3 regions of the Streptomyces sp. NPDC001070 genome follow, and region 1 is predicted to be linked to each of the others. Evidence: riboswitches for the same ligand, from Rfam matches in the RefSeq annotation. Region 1 holds a riboswitch; each other region holds the start of a gene.
What was found. Region 1 has a riboswitch for cyclic di-AMP ahead of ACWDAS_RS09545 (NlpC/P60 family protein). Riboswitches for the same ligand answer to the same signal wherever they lie in the genome.
Positions count from the first base shown of each region.

Region 2: another riboswitch for cyclic di-AMP. It lies ahead of ACWDAS_RS21465 (M23 family metallopeptidase); the one in region 1 lies ahead of ACWDAS_RS09545 (NlpC/P60 family protein).
Region 3: another riboswitch for cyclic di-AMP. It lies ahead of ACWDAS_RS04730 (M23 family metallopeptidase); the one in region 1 lies ahead of ACWDAS_RS09545 (NlpC/P60 family protein).

Region 1 is NZ_JBSFLB010000006.1:75,614-82,702, forward strand. Features, by position in the region: gene ACWDAS_RS09525 (PspC domain-containing protein) at 1-1,020, shown strand, start outside; gene ACWDAS_RS09530 (LuxR C-terminal-related transcriptional regulator) at 1,065-1,688, shown strand; gene ACWDAS_RS09535 (NlpC/P60 family protein) at 1,719-2,783, opposite strand; gene ACWDAS_RS09540 (hypothetical protein) at 3,125-3,478, shown strand; gene ACWDAS_RS09545 (NlpC/P60 family protein) at 3,495-4,643, opposite strand; cyclic di-AMP (ydaO/yuaA leader) riboswitch at 4,652-4,812, opposite strand; gene pcrA (DNA helicase PcrA) at 5,074-7,089, shown strand, end outside.
Region 2 is NZ_JBSFLB010000017.1:26,848-33,936, forward strand. Features, by position in the region: gene ACWDAS_RS21455 (HPr family phosphocarrier protein) at 15-296, shown strand; gene ACWDAS_RS21460 (GntR family transcriptional regulator) at 510-1,202, opposite strand; gene ACWDAS_RS21465 (M23 family metallopeptidase) at 1,422-2,183, opposite strand; cyclic di-AMP (ydaO/yuaA leader) riboswitch at 2,199-2,355, opposite strand; gene ACWDAS_RS21470 (hypothetical protein) at 2,568-2,717, shown strand; gene ACWDAS_RS21475 (M16 family metallopeptidase) at 2,822-4,192, opposite strand; gene ACWDAS_RS21480 (M16 family metallopeptidase) at 4,210-5,562, opposite strand; gene ACWDAS_RS21485 (DNA gyrase/topoisomerase IV subunit A) at 5,768-7,089, shown strand, end outside.
Region 3 is NZ_JBSFLB010000003.1:83,995-91,083, reverse strand. Features, by position in the region: gene ACWDAS_RS04745 (PfkB family carbohydrate kinase) at 1-793, opposite strand, end outside; gene ACWDAS_RS04740 (DUF6227 family protein) at 955-1,719, shown strand; gene ACWDAS_RS04735 (hypothetical protein) at 1,800-2,081, shown strand; gene ACWDAS_RS04730 (M23 family metallopeptidase) at 2,180-3,433, opposite strand; cyclic di-AMP (ydaO/yuaA leader) riboswitch at 3,445-3,584, opposite strand; gene ACWDAS_RS04725 (extracellular solute-binding protein) at 3,802-5,256, opposite strand; gene ACWDAS_RS04720 (caspase family protein) at 5,361-7,089, opposite strand, start outside.

The DNA.
Region 1 (7,089 bases):
CCGCGCAATGCCCGCTCATGGCTCGCCGGACGCCGGCCCGACCGGGGCCAGATCGTCGCGCTCATCGCGCTCGCCATCGGCCTCGGCATCCTGCTGGACAACCTCAACCTCGGCAAGGCCAACGCCTACGTCTGGCCGCTGCTGCTGATCGGGCTGGGCGTCGCCCTGGTGTGGCGCCAGGCCGACAACGCCCGCCGCGCCCGCTGGGCGGAGCTGAGCCGCCGCAAGAGACTGCTGCCGTTCGCGCGCGGTGCCGCCGGGGTGATCCTCGTCGGCGTGGGTGTGACCGGCTTCCTCGTCGTGCAGGGCTCGGTCAGCCACCTCGGCACCATTCTCCAGGCCTCGCTCGCCGTGCTGGTCGGCGTGGCGCTGATCGCCGGGCCGTACCTCGTCCGCATGACCCAGGACCTGTCCGCGGAACGCCTCGCGCGCATCCGGGCGCAGGAACGGGCCGAGGTCGCCGCGCACGTCCACGACTCCGTCCTGCACACCCTGACGCTGATCCAGAGGAACGCCGAGGACCCGCGCGAGGTCGCCCGGCTGGCCCGCGCGCAGGAACGCGAGCTGCGGGCCTGGCTGTACCGGCCCGAGGGCAACGGCAAGGACGACGAGCCGGTCACACTGGCCGACGCGGTGCGCCGGGCCGCGGCCGAGGTGGAGGACGCGCACGGGGTGCCCGTGGAGGTGGTGTGCGTCGGCGACTGCCCGCTCGACGAACGCCTGGTGGCGCAGATGCAGGCGGCCCGCGAGGCCATGGTCAACGCCGCCAAGTACGGTGGGAACGAGCCCGTGCAGGTGTACGCGGAGGTCGAGGAGAGCAGGGTCTTCGTGTCGGTGCGCGATCGCGGGCCCGGATTCGACCTGAACGACGTACCGTCGGACAGGATGGGCGTCCGCGAGTCGATCATCGGCCGGATGCGGCGCAACGGCGGCGAGGCGCGGCTGCGCTCCGCGCCGGGCGGGGGGACGGAAGTGGAGCTGGAGATGGACAGGTCCCAGGAACCAGGGAGGCCGTCGTGAGCACGGAGCGGCGAGTGAGGGTCGTCCTCGTCGACGACCACCGGATGTTCCGCACCGGGGTGCAGGCCGAGATCGGTGAGACCGAGCGGACCGGGGTCGAGGTGGTCGGCGAGGCCGCCGACGTCGACCAGGCGGTCTCCGTCATCACCGCGACGCGGCCCGATGTCGTGCTGCTCGACGTCCATCTGCCGGGCGGTGGCGGGGTCGAGGTGCTCAAGCGCTGCGCCGGGCTCATGACCGACGCAGAACATCCGGTGCGCTTCCTGGCGTTGTCGGTGTCCGACGCCGCCGAGGACGTCATCGGAGTGATCCGCGGCGGCGCGCGCGGCTATGTCACCAAGACCATCACCGGCCCCGATCTGGTGAGTTCGGTCTTCCGGGTCTCCGACGGCGACGCCGTCTTCTCGCCCCGGCTGGCCGGCTTCGTCCTGGACGCCTTCGCGTCCACCGACGCCCCGCCGGTCGACGAGGACCTGGACCGGCTCACCCAGCGCGAGCGCGAGGTGCTGCGGCTGATCGCCCGCGGCTACGCGTACAAGGAAGTCGCCAAGCAGCTCTACATCTCGGTGAAGACGGTCGAGTCGCACGTCTCCGCGGTGCTGCGCAAGCTCCAGCTCAGCAACCGGCACGAGCTCACCCGCTGGGCGACCGCGCGCCGGCTGGTCTGAGGGGCCGGGCCGGGGCCCGGCCCCGGGGCGTCACGCCGGTCGTGTGGCGCCCGCGAAGGGCATCTGGTCGATCGGGGCGAGCTTGACGACGTCACCGGTGCGGGGGGCGTGGATCATCATGCCGTTGCCGACGTAGAGGCCGACGTGGCTGATCCCCGAGTAGAAGAACACCAGGTCCCCGGGCTCCAATTGGGAGCGGGAGATCCGGGTGCCCGCGTTGATCTGGGTGTACGTCGTGCGCGGCAGGGAGACCCCGGCCGCCCGCCACGCGGCCTGCGTGAAGCCCGAGCAGTCGTACGCCGAGGGCCCGGTGGCACCCCAGACGTACGGCAGTCCCAGCGAGTCGTACGCGAAGTTGACGGCACGGGCGGCGCGCGCGTTGGGGGCGGCGACGGGCGCCAGGTCCGAACGGGAGCCGGCGGCGCCGCGGCCGGCCCGGGGGTCGGCGGAACCGTGGCCGTCCGAGGACAGCACGGCGGCGCGCTGGGCGGCGGTGAGACGGCCCAGCAGCTGCCGGGCCGAGGCGAGGCGCTGCTCCACGGTGCGCTTGTGGCGGGCGAGTTCGGCGCGGGTGCCGCGCAGTTCGTCGAGCTCGGCGCGGGTCTCGGCGCGCACCTGCTCGATCTCGCGCTGCTGGGCGGACAGGACGCGCAGCGCGGCGGTCTGCCGGCTGCTCATCCGGTCCAGCATCCCGGCCCGCTCCAGGTAGTCGCCGGGGGAGGAGGCGAGGGCGAGCTGGACGGCGGGGTCGATGCCGCCGCTGCGGTACTGGGCGGTGGCGATGGAGCCGAGGCCGTCGCGGGTGCGGTTGAGGCGCTCGGTCCTGCGGGCGAGTTCGTCCTGGAGCTGCTCGATCCGCTCGGTGGCCGTGTCCGCCTTCTCCTTCGCGCCGTTGTACTGCTCGGTGGCCTGCTCGGCCTCCTCGTACAGGCGGTCCACCCGGGCCCTGGCCTCCTCGGTGGTCAGCCGGGGCTCGGCGTGCCCGGTCTCCCCGAACATCGTCACGGAGGCCGCGCCGGCGAGGGCGAGACCGGCGGCGGTGCGCGCGGTCGTGCCGGCGAGACCGCGCTCCTTGGGCCTTCTGTGCGACGCCACGCGCCGTCACTCCTTCCGGGGTGCCGTCCGTACGCCCCCCGGTGGTCCGGCGGCGGGCGGACGGGGAGCCGTCCACCGCCGGACCTTCGGCGGGGGTGGCCGTGCCGGGGACGGGGTCCTTGCGGCAGTGGGGTCGGCCACCTGGGTCAGGACGCTAAACCTGGACGTCGCGGGGGAGTGCCGGACTGTGCGGGACTGGTCCGATTCGGCCGCGGCCTGCCCGCGGATGACCGCTGTTCGACGGGTGACCTGGTCACTTGCAGTCCGCCCCTGACCGATGTGCCGGAACAGGGCACCCTCGGTGCCGAGCGCTGGTAAGAGCGCGGTTAGGGTCCTGAGCCATGGACGTACTCATCAACCTCTTCGTCGGCCTGCACATCATCGGCATCGCCGCACTGCTGGGCGGCTTCCTCACCCAGATGAAGGCCATGGGGCGCGGCGAGGCCCGCTTCGTGCCGGGCATGCTGCACGGCGCGCTGACCATGCTGGTCACGGGCGCGGTGCTGGTCGGCCTCAACCAGGCCGACGACCAGCCGGTGAACAACATCAAGATCGGTGTGAAGCTCGCGATCCTGGTGGTGATCCTCGGCCTGGTCTACGTCAAGCGCGACGAGGAGAAGGTGTCGGCGGCGGCCTTCGGCACCGTGGGTGCGCTGACCACCGCCAACATCTTCATCGCGGTGCTGTGGACCTGAGCCCTTCCCGGGGCTCTCAGGCCATCCGGGCGTAGCCGTAGATCGGCATCTCGGTGATCGGGGCGATCTTGACGACGGTGCCCGTGTGCGGGGCGTGGATCATCTGGCCGCCGCCGATGTAGAGGCCGACGTGGGTGACGTCCGAGTAGAAGAAGACCAGGTCTCCGGGTTGCAGTTGGTCCGCCGTGACACGGCTGCCGAAGTCGACCTGGTCGTAGGTGGTGCGGGGGATGGAGACTCCCGCGGCCCCCCAGGCGGCCTGGGTCAGGCCCGAGCAGTCGTAGGAGTTCGGGCCGGTGGCGCCGTACACGTACGGCTTGCCCAGCTGGGCGCGGGCGAATTCGATCGCCTTCGCCGCCTTGGCTGCGTAGGTCCCGGACGCCGTGGACGTCGAACCGGACGAGGAGCCCGTGGAGGACCCCGACGAGGCGGTGTCGTTCGCCGCCGCCTCCTGCGCGGCCTTCTCCTTGGCGGCGATCGCCGCGGCCTTGGCGGCGGCCTCCTCCTGGCGCTTCTTCTCCAGCGCCGCCAGCCGCGCCTTCTCCTGGGCGGTGAGGCTGTTCAGCAGCTTCTGCGCCGCAGCCAGCTTCTGCTTGACCGCGGTCTTCTCCGCGCTCAGCCGCTGCTGCGCCTCGGTCAGCTTCTGCAGGCTCTCGACGGCCTCCGCGCGCTTCCGCGTCGTCTCGGCCTGCTGGGTACGGAAGGTCTCCATCGCCTGTTCCTGGCGGTCGGACAGGCGGTTCATCAGATGCGCCTGGTCCAGGAACTGCTGCGGGTCGGATGAGAGCAGGAAGCTGGTCGTCCCGTCCAGACCGCCGCCGCGGTACTGCGCCGCGGCGTACTCGCCTATCGTGCGGCGGGCGTCGTTGAGCGTCTCGGTCTTGCGGGCCACCTGGTCGAGCAGCGCGTCGGCGCGCGCACGCTGCGTCTCGGTCTGCTCCTTGGCGCCGTTGTACCGCTCGGTGGCGGCCTCGGCCTGGTGGTAGAGCCTGTCGACCCGGGCCTTGACCTCGCTGATGGAGGGCTTGTCCGGGGAGGCGGGCGCCGCGCTCGCGCTCTCGCCGAAGAGGGTGACGGTGGCCAGCGCGGCGGTCGTGAGTCCCACGGCGGCGCGGGGGCCGGGAACGGTCAGCGCGCGCGGGCGCGGCTTGCGGTGGGTCGCCAAGTCAGGCGGCTCCTTCCGTGGACCGCCTACCGGGTTAGCTGTCGGGTTCGGGCTTCGGAAGGCCGCCCTACGGTCCGCGCGGGCGCGTGCTGCGCTCGTACGGGCCGATTCACCCCAAGGTCATTGGGTCCCCGGCTCCGGCGGTCGCCGGACTCAGCGGAGGCGGCCCGTGACGGCACGGTCGCCGCCGCGTGGAGCGGACCGCCTGATGCGGCACGGTAGTCAACTGCGGGGGTCTGTGGGAACCCTGGTGTTCGAATTGTCCGCAATCATTTCGTGACCTTCACGATCCGGGGCTCCGCGTGACGGTGCCGCGGCCCCGAGTGACCGTACGCGGGGCCGCGGCCCCGACCGGTCCGGCGGCCCGCCCGGGGCGGGCTCGGGCAAGCGGGGCAACGCTGTCCGTCCCACGGCCTAGACTCGGGAGGCGATGAGCAGCCTCTTTGACGACAGCTTCCTGGCCGGCCTCGAACCGAGGGAGGAGCAGCCCCCGCCGCCTCCCGAGGACGAGCCCGAGACGGTCCCCGACGACCTCTTCGAGGGGCGCTTCGACGTGCCCGTCGACCGGGACGCGTACTACCGGGACGGTGCCCACCGCCCGGCCGTCGACCCGGCCGCGCTGCTGGAGGGGCTCAACGAGCAGCAGCGCGCCGCCGTCGAGCACACCGGCTCCCCGCTGCTCATCGTCGCCGGTGCCGGCTCGGGCAAGACCCGGGTGCTCACCCACCGCATCGCGTACCTGCTGGGTGCCCGCAAGGTGCACCCCGGCCAGATCCTGGCGATCACCTTCACCAACAAGGCCGCCGGGGAGATGAAGGAGCGCGTCGAGCAGCTGGTCGGCCCGCGCGCCAACGTGATGTGGGTCTCCACCTTCCACAGCGCGTGCGTCCGCATCCTGCGCCGCGAGTCCAAGAGGCTCGGCTTCACCTCCAGCTTCTCCATCTACGACGCGGCCGACTCCAAGCGCCTGATGGCCCTGGTCTGCCGCGACCTCGACCTGGACCCGAAGCAGTTCCCGCCGAAGTCCTTCAGCGCCAAGGTCTCCAACCTCAAGAACGAGCTCATCGACGAGGAGACCTTCGCCGGCCAGGCCGAGAACCCCTTCGAGAAGAAGCTCGCCGAGGCCTACGCGATGTACCAGTCGCGGCTGCGCGAGGCCAACGCGCTCGACTTCGACGACATCATCATGACCACGGTCAACCTCCTGCAGGCCTTCCCGGACGTCGCCGAGCACTACCGGCGCCGCTTCCGGCACGTCCTGGTGGACGAGTACCAGGACACCAACCACGCCCAGTACACCCTGGTGCGCGAGCTGGTCGGGACCGGTGACGCGGAGGATGGCGGCGAGGGGCCCGCCGAGCTGTGCGTGGTCGGCGACGCCGACCAGAGCATCTACGCCTTCCGCGGTGCCACCATCCGCAACATCCTCCAGTTCGAGGAGGACTACCCGCAGGCCCGCACGATCCTGCTGGAGCAGAACTACCGCTCCACCCAGAACATCCTGACCGCCGCCAACGCCGTCATCGAGCGCAACGCCTCGCGCCGCCCGAAGAACCTGTGGACGGAGGCCGGGCAGGGCCCGGTCATCACCGGCTACGTCGCCGACCAGGAGCACGACGAGGCGCAGTTCATCGCCGACGAGATCGACCGGCTCACCGACGCCGGCGACGCACGTCCCGGCGAGGTCGCGGTCTTCTACCGCACCAACGCGCAGTCCCGTGTCTTCGAAGAGGTCTTCATCCGCGTCGGACTGCCGTACAAGGTCGTCGGCGGAGTCCGCTTCTACGAGCGCAAGGAGGTCCGGGACGTCCTGGCCTACCTGCGCGTGCTCGCCAACCCCGAGGACACCGTCCCGCTGCGCCGCATCCTGAACGTGCCCAAGCGCGGTATCGGCGAGCGCGCCGAGGCCATGATCGACGCCCTCTCCTCGCGCGAGCGGATCTCCTTCGCGGCCGCGCTGCGCCGGGTCGACGAGGCCTTCGGCATGGCCGCGCGCTCGGTCAACGCCGTCAAGCGCTTCAACGAGCTGCTGGAGGAGCTGCGCACGATCGTGGAGTCCGGCGCCGGTCCCGCCACCGTCCTGGAGGCGGTGCTGGAGCGCACGGGCTACCTGGCCGAGCTCCAGGCCTCCACCGACCCGCAGGACGAGACCCGCATCGAGAACCTCCAGGAACTCGCGGCGGTGGCCCTGGAGTTCGAGCAGGAGCGCACCGAGGAGGAGCCCGGCACGCTCGCCGAGTTCCTGGAGCGGGTCGCGCTGGTCGCCGACTCCGACCAGATCCCGGACGACGACGAGGGCGGCGGCGTCATAACGCTGATGACCCTGCACACCGCCAAGGGCCTGGAGTTCCCGGTGGTCTTCCTGACCGGCATGGAGGACGGGGTCTTCCCGCACATGCGCGCGCTCGGCCAGACCAAGGAGCTGGAGGAGGAGCGCCGGCTCGCC
Region 2 (7,089 bases), on a different contig from region 1:
CGAAGGGCAACACCATGGCTGAGCGCCGCGTCACCATCGGCTGGGCCGAGGGCCTCCACGCACGTCCCGCTTCGATCTTCGTCCGCGCCGCCACCGCCGTGGGCGTCCCCGTCACCATCGCCAAGTCGGACGGCGCCCCGGTCAACGCCGCCTCGATGCTCGCCGTGCTGAGCCTGGGCGCGGCCGGCGGCGAGGAGGTCGTCCTCGCCTCCGACGCCGAGGGCTCGGACGCCGCGCTCGACAGCCTGGCCAAGCTGGTCTCCGAGGGACTGGACGAGCTCCCCGAGACCGTCTGAAACCGCGGGAAACCGCGGTACGACGAAAGAGGCGGACCCGCGAAATCCGGCCGGATTTCGCGGGCCCGCCTCTTCGTCATTGCGGAGCCAATTCCGCGCAGCGCGCAGCGGAATCAGGCACGGGAAATAGGCCCGTGCACAATTCCTACAGTTGTATACGGCACTTCTGTTAATCGTGGCCGCTCGGCGTGTGTACGGCGTGTTTCCAATTCCTCACCGCGCCGCCGCGCCGCGTCCCGCGCGCTCCGGCCGGCGCAGCCGGTGCGCCGCGGTCGCCCGCTCGACGTGGGCCGCCATCAGCCTGCGGGCCCGCTCCGCGTCGCCGCGGGCCACCGCGTCCACGATCGCCCCGTGCTCCTCCCAGGACTCCACGGCGCGGCCCGGGGTGTCCACCGCGTACACCCAGGCGATCTTGTGCCGCAGCTGGGTCAGCAGGGCCACCAGGGTCGGGCTGCCCGAGGCCTGGGCCAGCGTCTCGTGGAACCAGCCGTCCAGCGCAGGCAGGTCCGACAACTGCCCCTGCAGGGAGCGCTCCTGGCCGAGCCGGACGAGGCCGCGCAGCACCTTCACATGCGCCTCGGTGCGCCGCTGCGCGGCCCGCGCGGCCCCCAGGGGCTCCAGCAGGCCGCGGATGTCCAGCAGGTCGGCGGCCTCCTGCTCGGTCGGCTCGGCGACGGACGCCCCGGCGTGCCTGCGGGTCTGCACGAAGCCCTCTGACTCCAGGGTGCGCAGCGCCTCGCGCACCGGGACCCGGGACACCCCGTAGCGCTTGGCCAGTTGCTCCTCGGTCAGCCGGCTGCCCGGCGCGAAGAACCCGCTGATGATGTCGTCACGGATCGCCGTGCACACCGCCTGGGCCGAAATTCGGCGCGCAGCGCCCCCGGTCCCGTTCACATCCGACCCCACATCGCCGGTTCCTTTCGGTGCGCGCCGACCGCCGTCGTTTAATCCCCGCGTAACGGAGGAGTCGGCGTTTCTGCGGCGACTCTATTCCAGCACGGCGCCGATTCCGACGGCAGCCCCGAATTCATGGAGCATTTTTGGACAGTCGGCGGCCGGGAAGCACCGGGTACGCCGAAGGCCCCGGCGGGGGACCGGGGCCTTCGTGTGGGGGGAGGGGATGGCTCAGATGTGGACGCCCTTGGAGCGCAGGTACGCCAGCGGGTCCACGTCGGCGCCGTACGTCGGGGCCGTACGGGCCTCGAAGTGCAGATGCGGACCGGTCACGTTGCCGGTGGCGCCCGACAGGCCGATCTGCTGGCCCGCGGAGACCTTCTGGCCGACCGACACGCTCAGGGAGGACAGGTGCCCGTACTGGGTGTACATGCCGTCCGCGTGGCGGATCACCACGTTGTTGCCGTAGGAGCCGCCCCAGCCCGCCTCGACGACGGTGCCGGCCCCGGCGGCGTGCACGGGGGTGCCGATGGATGCGTGGAAGTCCACGCCGGTGTGGTAACCGGAGGACCACAGACTGCTGGTCGCGTGGTACGGGGTGCCGATGGAGCCGGCGACCGGCAGCATCCACCCGCCGAGCGCGCCGCGGGCCTGCGCGCCGCCCCGCGACGCGTGCGAGGCGCTCTCGCGGGCGGCCTTGGCCTTGGCCGCCTTCGCGGCGGCTTCCCTGGCGGCCCGCTCACGGGCGACGCGCTTGGCGTGCGCGACGTGGGCGTCATGGCGCTTCTGCGCGACGTCGGCGGCCCGGTGCTGGGCCGTCGCCTGGTCGGCGATGTGCGCGGCCAGGTCGCCGGCGACCGCGGCGCAGCGGGCGAAGGCGGAACCGTCGGTCTTGGTGTCGGCGGCAGCGGCGGGCCCGACGAACGCGCCGGTGGTCATGGCGGTCAGCGCGGCGGCGCCGGCCAGGGTGGAGCGTATGGAGAACGACGCCATGGGCAGGCGGAGATCCTTTCCTTCCTTCTCGCCTACCGGGTTAGCTGACGGGTTCGGAGCAGGAAGGTCTCCTACGGGCGGCGGCAGGCCGCCCGATTCACCCCAGGGACATCTCGGATGGGTCCCCGGCTCCCCAGGCTCGCGCCTGACGGGGACTCGGCGATCGTTGCTCCGGTGCCGCGGGAGGCGGCTGCTTCCGCCGGGCAACCCGAGGACGCTAACCGGGTGTTGCGCCCGGGACCAAAAAAATCCGGCAATATGTGCCGGATGCCACACCGGCCCCCAACCGGCCGCAACGGTCCGTAATCCCGCGACACCACAGCTCCCGGGCTTCTCGCACCGCTCTGGTTCGCACCGCTGTCCTGGGACCCGGTCGTCATGGGCATGGACGGGCCCCCTTCGGAGGTCTGGTCCGCCCATATCCGGACCTATTACGACATGGAGATCCTGGACGAGGAGCAGGTGGCGCAGCTCCGCGCCGCGTTCCTGGAACGCGCCGCCGAACTGGCCGCTCCCGACGGTCGCATTCCATGAGGTATGAGGATCGATAGGGCCGCCGCGCGGCTGGACCGCTGAGGCCGTGCGTGCCGCGGCCCCGGGTGCCGCTGGGGCTCCCGGGGTCGCGTCGAAGGTGCCGCTCAGACGCCCGTGACGACCTCGACCGGGCCGATGCCCAGCTCACGGACGGGACCGGCGATGGCGGAGGCGTCGCCGACGAGGACGACGACGAGCCGGTCCAGGGGGAAGGCGCTGACGGCCGCGGCCGTCGCCTCGACCGTGCCGGTCGCGGCGAGCCGCTCGTAGAGCCGGGCCTGGAAGTCGTCCGGCAGATACTGCTCGACCTGGTCGGCGAAGGTGCCGGCGACCGCCGAGGCGGTCTCGTACCGCAGCGGGGCTACGCCCACCAGGTTCTGCACGGCGGCGTCGCGCTCCTCGTCGGTGAGCCCCTCCGCCGCCAGGGTGCGCAGCACCTGCCAGGTGTCGGCCAGCGCGGGAGCGGTGACGTCGGTCGCCACGGACCCGCTGATGCCCAGCAGGGAGACCCCGGTGCCCTCGGGTGTGGCGAGCAGCACCTGGCCGAAGGCCCGCACGCCGTACGTGTAGCCCTTCTCCTCGCGCAGGACGCGGTCCAGGCGCGAGGTCAGCGTGCCGCCGAGGCAGTACGTGCCCAGCACCTGGGCCGCCCAGACGGGGTCGTGGCGGTCGGCGCCGGCGCGGCCGATGAGCACCTGGGTCTGGACGGAGCCGGGCCGGTCGACGATCACGACGCGGCCGGTGTCGTCCGCGGTGATCGCGGGCAGCGGGCGGCGCTCGGCGGGCTTGCCGCTCCACTCCCCCAGCGTGTTGGCCAGGAGGTCGTCCAGCGCGATCCCGGTGAGGTCGCCGACCACGACGACGGTCGAGGTGGACGGCCGTACGTGCGTGTCGTAGAAGGCGCGGACGGCGGCGGCGTCGATGCGCGAGACCGTCTCCTCGGTGCCCTGGCGCGGCCGGGAGCAGCGCAGGTCGGCGGCGAAGAGCTCCTTGGACAGCGCCATGGCGGCGCGGCGCGCGGGGTTGGCCAGCTCGTGCGGGATCTCGTCGAGGCGGTTGCCCACCAGCCGCTCGACCTCGCTCTCCGGGAACGCCGGCGCGCGCAGCGCGTCGGCGAGCAGGCCGAGGGCCTTGTCGAGACGGGAGGCGGGGACCTCCAGGGAGACCCGGACGCCGGGGTGGTCGGCGTGGGCGTCGAGGGTGGCCCCGCAGCGCTCCAGCTCGGCGGCGAACTCCTCGGCCGTGTGCTTGTCCGTGCCCTCCGACAGGGCCCGGGCCATCATCGTGGCGACGCCGTCCAGACCCTCGGGCTCGGCGTCGAGCGGCGCGGAGAGCAGCACCTCGACGGCGACGACCTTCTGGCCGGGGCGGTGGCTGCGCAGCACGGTCAGCCCGTTGGGCAGCGTGGAGCGCTCGGGGGCCGGGAAGTCCCAGGGCTTGGGCTGCCCCGGCTTGGGCTGCGGGTGGAACGTCATGGTGCTGTGGACGTCGGTCACTGGTCCGCGCCCTCCTCGTCCTCGTCGGAGTCCTCGCCGGAGGCTGCCGGGGAGCCCGTGGGCTCGTAGACCAGCACGGCGCGGTTGTCGGGCCGCAGGGTGGCGGCGGCGATGTCGCGCACCTCGTCGGCGGTGATCTCCAGGATCCGCTTCACGGCGGTCAGCGCCAGCTGCGGGTTGCCGAACAGTACGGCGTACCGGCACAGTTCGTCGGCGCGGCCGCCGACCGTGGCGAGCCGGTCCAGCCACTCGCGTTCGAGCTGGGCCTGCGCCCGCTCCATCTCCTCCGGGGTCGGGCCCTCCTCGGCGAAGCGGGCCAGCTCCTCGTCGACGGCTGCCTCGATGGCGGGCACCTCGACGCCGCTGGAGGCCTTCACGTCGAGCCAGCCCAGCGAGGGCGCCCCGGACAGCCGCAGCAGGCCGAAGCCGGCGGCGACGGCGCTGCGGTCACGGCGCACGAGCCGGTTGTGCAGCCGGGAGGACTCCCCGCCGCCCAGGACCGTCAGGGCGAGGTCGGCGGCGTCGGCCGAGCGGGTGCCGTCGTGGGGCAGCCGGTAGGCGGCCATGAGCGCCCTGGACGGGACGTCCTCCTCGACGACCTCGCGCAGTTGCCCGCCCATCACTCCGGGGAGTGAACCGTCGCGAGGCGCCGGCTTGCCCTCGTGGGCGGGGATGGTGCCGAAGTACTTCTCGACCCAGGCGAGCGTCTGCTCGGGATCGATGTCGCCGACGACCGCGAGTACGGCGTTGTTCGGCGCGTAGTAGGTACGGAAGAAGGCGCGCGCGTCATCCAGGGAGGCGGCGTCCAGGTCCTCCATGGAGCCGATGGGCGTGTGGTGGTACGGGTGGCCGTCCGGGTACGCCAACGCGGTCAGCCGCTCGAAGGCGGTGCCGTACGGGACGTTGTCGTACCGCTGGCGGCGCTCGTTCTTGACCACGTCGCGCTGGTTGTCCAGGCTCTGCAGGTCCAGCGCGGACAGCAGGCTGCCCATGCGGTCCGCCTCGAGCCACAGGGCCAGCTCCAACTGGTGGGCCGGCATGGTCTCGAAGTAGTTGGTCCGCTCGAAGCTGGTGGTCCCGTTGAGCGAGCCGCCGGCGGACTGGACCAGCTCGAAGTGGCCGTTGCCCTTGACGTTCGCCGATCCCTGGAACATCAAGTGCTCGAAGAGGTGGGCGAGTCCGGTACGGCCCTTCACCTCGTGTCGGGAACCGACGTCGTACCAGAGGCAGACCGCGGCGACCGGGGTGAGGTGGTCCTCGGAGAGCACCACGCGCAGGCCGTTGGCCAGGCGGTGCTCGGTCGCGGTGAGGCCGCCGGATTCTGCCTCCGGCGTGGCCGTGTGACCCATGGGCAAGCTGTCCTTCCGGTCGCGTACTCGTTAGTTTTGTGCTGAGACCTGCCACTCTAGGCAGCGGACAAACGGCCCGCGAAGTTCCCGTCACCGCCACGAATGAGGCGGGGGGTGTCCGGGCTGTCGGTGGGGCGGTCCACAATGGTCCGCGTCAGTCCCGTGTTCTTACCCGATGAGGTCCAGCCGAAGGAGCAGCGCCCTGATGGCCCGCCGCACCACGAAGACCCCGCCGCCGGACGATTTCGAGGAGCGCATCCTCGACATCGACGTCGTCGACGAGATGCAGGGGTCCTTCCTCGAGTACGCCTACTCGGTCATCTACTCGCGCGCGCTCCCCGACGCCCGCGACGGGCTCAAGCCGGTGCACCGCCGGATCGTCTACCAGATGAACGAGATGGGGCTGCGCCCCGAGCGCGGCTTCGTGAAGTGCGCCCGCGTCGTCGGCGAGGTGATGGGCAAGCTCCACCCGCACGGCGACGCCTCGATCTACGACGCGCTGGTGCGCATGGCGCAGCCGTTCTCCATGCGCCTGCCGCTGGTCGACGGCCACGGCAACTTCGGGTCGCTCGGCAACGACGACCCTCCGGCCGCCATGCGTTACACGGAGTGCCGTACGGCCCCGGCCGCGATGCTGATGGTCGAGTCGATCGACGAGGACACCGTCGATTTCGCGCCGAACTACGACGGCCAGGAGCAGGAGCCGGTGGCCCTGCCGGCCGCGTACCCGAACCTGCTGGTCAACGGCGCCTCCGGCATCGCGGTCGGCATGGCGACCAACATGCCCCCGCACAACCTGGGCGAGGTCATCGCCGCCGCCCGCCACCTGATCCGTTACCCGAACGCGGATCTCGAGACGCTGATGCGGCACGTCCCCGGCCCGGACCTGCCGACCGGCGGCCGGATCGTGGGTCTGGACGGCATCCGGGACGCGTACGAGACCGGTCGCGGCACGTTCAAGATCCGCGCCACGGTCTCCGTCGAGGACGTGACGGCCCGCCGCAAGGGCCTGGTGGTGACCGAGCTGCCGTTCACGGTCGGCCCGGAGAAGGTCATCTCCAAGATCAAGGACCTGGTCGGCTCGAAGAAGCTGCAGGGCATCGCGGACGTCAAGGACCTCACCGACCGCGAGCACGGACTGCGGCTGGTGATCGAGGTGAAGAACGGCTTCCACCCCGAGGCCGTCCTGGAGCAGCTGTACAAGCTGACCCCCATGGAGGAGTCCTTCGGCATCAACAACGTGGCGCTGGTCGACGGCCAGCCGCTTACGCTGGGCCTGAAGGAGCTGCTGGAGGTCTACCTCGACCACCGCTTCGAGGTGGTCCGGCGGCGCAGCGAGTTCCGCCGCGGCAAGCGCCGCGACCGCCTGCACCTGGTCGAGGGCCTGCTGGTCGCCCTGGTCGACATCGACGAGGTCATCTCGATCATCCGCTCCAGCGACAACGCCGCCCAGGCCAAGGAGCGACTCATCGAGCGCTTCTCGCTCTCGGAGATCCAGACCCAGTACATCCTCGACACCCCGCTGCG
Region 3 (7,089 bases), on a different contig from region 1:
CGTCGAAGGCGGCCGGGGTGAGGCGGGTGGTGACGTGGGCGGCGAGGTGGTGGGCGAGGGCGCCGTGGAGGACGTCGCCGGCGCCGAGGGTGTCGACGACGGGGGAGACGACGGGGACGGGGATGTGGCCGCCGGGTCGGAGGATGGGGGACGCCCCCTGGGTGATGGCGGGCCAGCGGACGCCGGCGTCGTGCAGGAAGGCCAGGACCTCTGCGGGGGTGGACGTCCCCGGGGGGTGGAAGTCGGCGGAGCAGACCGCGATGTCGACGTAGGGAAGCAGGGTGGCCGTGGCGGGGCGCCAGCTGCCCGCGTCCAGGACGGCGGGGACCCCGGCGGCGCGGGCGAGGCGGACCGCGGGGACGGCGAGCGCGGGGTGGTGCGCGTCGACGAGGACGAGGTCGGCGTCGGCGACGAGGACGGAGAGGTCCCCGGGCGGGGAGACCGAGGTCCATGAGGTCGCGTTGGTGGAGGCGACAGCGCGGTCGCCCGTCGCCGCCGTGACCAGGATCGTCGACACCGCCGGGGGTTCCGGGGAGTCCGCGGTGAGGTTGATGACGTCGACGCCCAGCCCCGCGAGGTCGGCGTCGATCGCGGCGGCGAGGGGGTGGCCGCCGAAGGCGGTGAGCAGGACGGCCTCGCCGCCGAGGTGGGCGAAGGTGGCGGCGGCGCCCGTGGCGGGGCCGCCGGCGGCGACGGTCTGGGTGCGGGCGGTGAGTTTCTCGTTCGGGGCCGGGACGTGGTCGACGAGCGTGATGACATCGAGAGTGCAGAGGCCTACGAAGAGTGCGCGCATGGGCGCATAGTGGCAGCAGACGGCGTGCGATCCGTGGCTTACGCGCCTCCTACGGGCGGGGGTGCACCATTTTTCCGGGAGACCCGACGCGCAGCGCGCCGAAACCACTACGCTGAGTGCTCGCAGTGGTGCGCGGGGAATGCCGTGAGCAGGAGGACCGCATGGGGAACGCGCGACCAGGTGGGGCGGGTCCGGCGGACGTCGAAGTGGTGCTGGCCAGAGCACAGAACGCCTTCGACATCGAGGACCGCGTGCTGGGGCGGCTGGCGACCGCGTTGATGGGGTGCACGGAGCTGGCGTCCTTCCGCCAGCGCAAGGGGCCGCCGCGGCGGCTGATCCGGCGGACGCTGCGGCATACGTTCCTGCTGGCCGACGGCAGCACACAGCTGCTCTGGGAGATCGAGCACAACACCGGCGCCGGCGCCGACCGGCTGCTGTACGAGGTGTACTCCGACCCTGAGGAGCTCGCCGCGGCCCAGCACGTGATCGACGCGCGCTTCGGGGAGCCCTCGCCGGAGGAGCTGGAGGCGGAGGCGGCGGAGTGGCTGGCGCGGCTGCCGCAGCTGGCGATGGAGCTGGCGCCCGGGCCCCGGCAGTACAGGGAGGACCACTCCGCGGAGCACGCCTGGCGGGTGCTGCGGCGCGCGGAGAACACGGACGTCCCGGACGAGGAGCTGCTCAGCCGGCTGGGCTCGGCCGTGGGCCACGACATCGCGTACGTCACCGGCCGGCACACCCGGATCGGCACCGGCCGGGTCGCCGGCTGGACGCTCTACGAGCACGCCTTCCTGCTGGCGACCGGCGAGGAGATCAGCCTCTGGGAGGTCGAGCACACGATGACCCCCGACGGACGGCCGGTGTGCGAGGTCTACGCCGACGAGACGGCCGCCTGCGACTCCGCGGATGTACGGCTCGAGGCGCTGTAGCCGGGCGCTCCGGATTGCGGCCGGGGTGCAGCCGGAGGAAATTGGGGCGTAGGCGAGTCGGTGGGAGGCGGGAGGTTCCCATGGCGGTCCTGACGGAGGTCGAGTTCCCCGGTGTGACGGCCCTGCAGTACGAGGAAGCGAACCACCGCGCGGGGTTCGGGCCCGAGCATCCTCCTGCGGGGCTTCTCTCGCATGCCGCCGTGATCACCAACGAGGGTCTGCGGCTGGTCAACGTCTGGCAGTCCGCGCAGGCGCTGGAGGCCTTCATGGAGATCATGATGCCCGCAGCCAAGGAGTCCGGGTTCCCGGAGCCGAGCGGGCCGCCGAGGATCTCCGAGCTCTACAACTTCGTCGTCCCGTAGACGATCACCGAAGGCCGGAAACGACGGACCGGCGGTCCTGGTGTCGGGGGTTCACCAGGACCGCCGGGGTCAGTGTCGTCACCGGCAGTCGGGGTGCCTCAGACGGAGAGGCCCTTGCTGCGGAGCCAGCCCAGCGGGCCGATCGGGTCGCCGCCGCCGGGGCGCACCTCCAGGTGCAGGTGCGGGCCGGTGACGTTGCCCGTGGCGCCGACGCGGCCGATGGTGTCACCGGTGCTGACCTTGCCGGAGGTGACGATCATCGAGGAGAGGTGGCAGTACCAGAGCTCGGTGCCGTCGTCGAGGGTCAGGATGATGCGGTAGCCGTACGAACCGGCCCAGCCCGCCTCGGTGATGGTGCCGCTGTGGATGGCCTTGACCGGGGTGCCGGTCGGGGCGGCGAAGTCCTGGCCGGTGTGCGTGTTGGCCCACAGCGAGCTGGACTCGCCGAAGCCGGCGGTCAGCGTGTACGAGGCGACCGGCTTGACGAAGCTCTTGGCGAGCTCGGCCAGGCGCTCGGCCTCCAGCTTCTTCGCGGCCTCCGCCGCGGCCTTCTTCTTGGCCGCGGCCTCGGCGCGGACCCGCTCCGCCGCCGCGGACTTGGCGGCCTTGGCCACCGCCTCCTGCTGTGCGGCGTTCCTGGCGGACCGGTCGGCGGCGTTCCGCTGCTGCTGGGCCTGGTCGAGGATGCGGTTGCGCAGGGCCTCACCCGCGTCGGGGCGCAGGGCCTCGGCGACCTGCTTGGCCTCGGGGGCGCTGTCGTCCCCGACCAGGGCTCCGATGCCGGGCAGGTGGGACACCTCGGGCAGGGAGACGGGGAGCGGGTTCTTGCCCTCGGCGGTGGCGACCCCTCCGACGCCCAGCACGGCCACGGCCGCGACTCCGAAGACCGCGGAACCCCGGCCCATGGAGCGCTGCTTGGCGACGCGGTGCCGGGCGCGACGGGGGCCGGTGGACTCCTCGGTGGGGTTCCACGGCTCCGCCTGCGGGCCCTCGTAGGGTGCGCCGCCGAACCGCGGGCCGCCCTCGGGCTCGTCGGACTCGTCCTCGTGGCGCGGGTGGGCGGTGGCGACGGTGTCGTAGGCCTCCGGCCCGCTCTCGTACGCCTCGTGCTCGGCGGCGGTCTCCGGCTCGGCGGTGGTGGCCTGGGAGGCCGCCTCGTCGAACCAGCCGGCGGCCATGTTCCACTCGCCGGTGTCCCAGCCGTCGATCGCGTTCTTCGTCGGCGGTGCCTGCTCGGCAGCCGGGGGGTTCCAGCCGGCGGCGATGTTCCACTCGCCGGTGTCCCAATCGGGGTACGCGGAGACGGACCCCTGTTGCTGTCCGGGTATCAGGGCAGGCTCGTTCGACGCCACGCGGGCGCACTCCTTTCCTTCCTTCTCGCCTACCGGGTTAGCTGACGGGTTCGGAGCAGGAAGGTCTCCTACGAGGACCGTGGAAGGCCCCCGATTCACCCCAGGAAGTGGTTCCCCGGTTCCCGCGGACGGGATTCGGCAAGCGCACGGCGCCGCCCTGTCGGCGGCGGGACGACCGCGCTGCGTTATCGAACGTTAATAGAGGCGCCCGCCAATTCCAAGCCACTCAAGCGAGTTCATGACGGGAATCTATGTGGATGGACAGGACAGAAGCGGACATTGAGCCGCGACTGCCGTGACCTACGGGAAATGTGAGTGTGCATCAGTCGTTATGCGGAAGGGAGCGCCGCGCTCACGGCGAGTGATGGTCACCCCGGACCTCGGCCACCCAACGCACGGCCCAATCGGCTGTCGAGGCGCTCCGCCGTGGCGTCGGCGCTGCGGTGCGCCGTGAGCATCCCGTGCACTTCACGCTGCAGGACCCGGGTGAACGTGACGTAGTGAGCGGTCGCCGGACGGGCCCTGGCGGCCTGCAGCGCGCACCACAGCAGCGTCGTGTAACCGGGGGTCGCGGCCGACGGCGAGGGTGACGGTTCCGAGCCGCGCCCCTCGGGGCGGTCGAAGAACCAGGCGCGGGGGTCGTGAGGATCGTCACAGTTGACATCCCCGGCGCCGTATGCTGACCGCCGCGCGGGGGCGAAACCCGCCCCGAGCAGGGCATGTTGGGCAGTGCGGCCGGTCAGGAAGCGGATCAGGTCCGCGGCGTCGTCCGGGCGGTCGCTGGTCGCCGCGACGCCCAGGCTCTGCCCGCCGAGGGCGGCGACCCCGGGGAGCCGGGCCACGCCGAAGCGGACGCCGGGGGCGAGGGTGGCGTCGAGCCGGTTGTAGGCGTACGGCCAGTTGCGCATCAGCACGCTCTGGCCCTCCGTGAACTGGGCGAGGGTGACGGACTCGTCGGCCTCCAGGGACTCCGGATTGAGGTTGTTCGCGGCGCCGAGCCGGCCGAGCTCGTCCAGGCCCTCGCGCAGCCCGTCCTCGGTGCCGACGTAGCGGCCGTCGCCGTCGACGAGGTCGACGCCCGCGGTCCAGAAGGTCTCCAGGGTGTTCACCGTGAGGCCCTCGTACGCGCGCAGCTGGGTGGTGTAGGCGGCGTGGCCGAGGGGGCGTACGTCGGCGAGCAGATCCCCGACCTTGGCGTACTCGCGCAGGTCGGCCGGGCGGCGGCCGGCCTTGGCGAGGTCGTCGGTGCGGTAGTACAGCAGACCGACGTCGGTGTTGAAGGGCACCGCGTACGTGCGGCCCTTCCAGCGGCCCGCGTCCGCGGCCTGGCGGAGGAAGTCGCCGTCGACGAGAGCGGGGTCGAGGGGACGGAGCAGCCCGCTGTCGGCGAACTCGGGGATCCAGCTGATGTCGAGGTTGACCACGTCGTACGCGGCGGTACCGGACTGGAAGGCGCCGATCAGCTCGCTGCGCTGCTCGTCGGAGGCGGAGGGGAGCTCGACGAGGCGGGCGGGCCGGGAGGGATTGCGCCGGTTCCACTCGTCGATCAGGGCGCGGCGGACGCCGGGTTGCCCGCCCGCGGTGAGATCGGCGTCGCTCGCGACGACGATCGGACGGGAACGGTCGGGGGGCGGGGCCGGGACGGCGGGGGAACCGCTGCAGGCCGCGGCGGCGGCCGGCAGGAGCAGGAGCCCCAGGACCCGGTACGCACGGCGGACCCGGTACGGAGGGCGCGCACGGCGCGCGCGGCGTTCGGTCACGGCGGTCGAGCCGGCCACGGCCGTCAGAGCGGTCCGGCCGGTCGAGGCGGCCAGAGTCGTCACGCCGGCCCGGGCGGCCCGGGCGCGCGATCCGGGTTCGCCGCCGTCCCGGCGGGCGGCGCGCGCCCGTCCGTTCCACCCCCCCGTACCCGGAAGGCCCCCGGCTCTCATGACCCTCCCGAGGTGAGCCGGGTGATCGTCTCCGCGACCCGGTCCGGCAGGTCCTGCGCCGCCGCCAGGCAGGCGCCGCCGCCCTCCGTGACCGCCTTGTTGAAGCGCAGCGAGCAGCCGAAGCTCTCCAGGGACACCACCAGTACGGGGACGTCAGGGTCGGGCGGTGCCACGCGGGCGCTGTCCTCGTCGTCGGTGATGAGGACGAGCAGGGCGCCGGGGGAGTCCGCGAGGGTACGGGACCACTGGCGCAGGGCGGCGGCGACGGGGGCGTCGCGCTCGACCGGCGCCAGCGAGCGGATCGCGGCGTCCCGCGCGGCCGCGCCGTGCGCGCCGAGCGGGAGGACCGTGCGGCCGGGCACCGCCGCGATGCCGTACCGGTAGCCGGCGGCGCGGGCCAGGACGGAGCGGACGACGGAGACATTGGCCCCGGAGAAGGCGGAGCTGGAGACGTCGACGGCGAAGAGGACGTCCCGCCGGGTACCGCCGGTGTCGCCGTGGTCGCGCAGCGCGGCCTCGATGGCCTGCCGCGAGGGCGGTTCGCCACCGGTCGGGGGGTCGGCGACGAAGACCGCGCTGTCCAGCGGCGTGTCGCCGGCACCGCTCGTGCCGGTGACGTCCGTACGGAAGCCCTGCGCGGCCAGCGCCCGCTGCCCCGGCGCCGAGCCGAGCCAGGTGGCGAGCCGGTGCACGGCATCGGCGCGGTCCACGCGGTCGGCACGGCCGGTCTCCCAGGTCACCGGGACGAGGGTGAGGTCGAGCGGCGGGACGTCGCGGGGGTAGTAGACGGTGTAGGGGTCGGACTGGTTGCCCAGACACGGGGGACGGGTCTCAAGGGCCGGGGTGACGAGAGCGGCCAGGGTGGACTCGGCGGTCAGCAGGGCCTGTTGGGTGCCGTGCCGGTCCACCAGCCAGGTGCGGGCCGAACAGGCCAGGGCCCGGTCGTCGGCCGGGGGGACGGCGTCGGTGGTCACACGGGTGCCGGGAGCCAGGTGCAGCAGCTGGTCCAGGGCGGCGTCCGAGGAGTGCGGTTCCGCGCTGCGGACGACCACGCCCTGCGCGTGGGCGGCGTCCACCAGTTGCTGCGCGGTGCTGCCGGTGCGCCCGACGCCCTCCAGCGAGGTGGTGGCGGCGACGACGGCCGGCGAGTGCGCGAGGGTGATCCGGCCGCCGAGGGCGACGACGCTCTCCGGGCGCTCGGTCTCCGCCAGTACCCGGGTGTACGCGGTGCCCGCCGCCGGTATCCACACGTCCGGGTGCGGCCCGACGTCGCGCAGCGGCATCGCGCAGCCTCCGCCGCTCCCGCAGGCCCGTTCCGGTTCCGCCCAGGCGGCGGAGGCGCGGAAGGCGGCGATCGTACGGTCGGCCGGGGCGGCGTAGACGGTGGTGTTGATCTGGCCGCACCCCTCGGGCCGGCCGCCGAGGGAAGCGGTGGTCCCGGCGGCGTCGCTGTCCTGGAATTCGTCGAGCACGGCGGTGAGCGCGGCGCGGGTCTCCGGCGAGGTCAGCACGCGCAGTTCGAGCGGGGCGGGGCACAGCGGCGCGGGGCGGTGCGCCCACGCCCAGCCGGTGACGCCGCCCGCGAGCAGGGCCAGGGCGGTACCGATGCCGACGGCGCGGTGCCAGTACGGCTGGTGCGGTCCCGCCATCCACGTCCAGGCGAAGCCCGCGTACTGGGCGAGGCGGCGCAGCGGCGCCAGCGGGCGCGTCCCGCGAGCGGGGCGC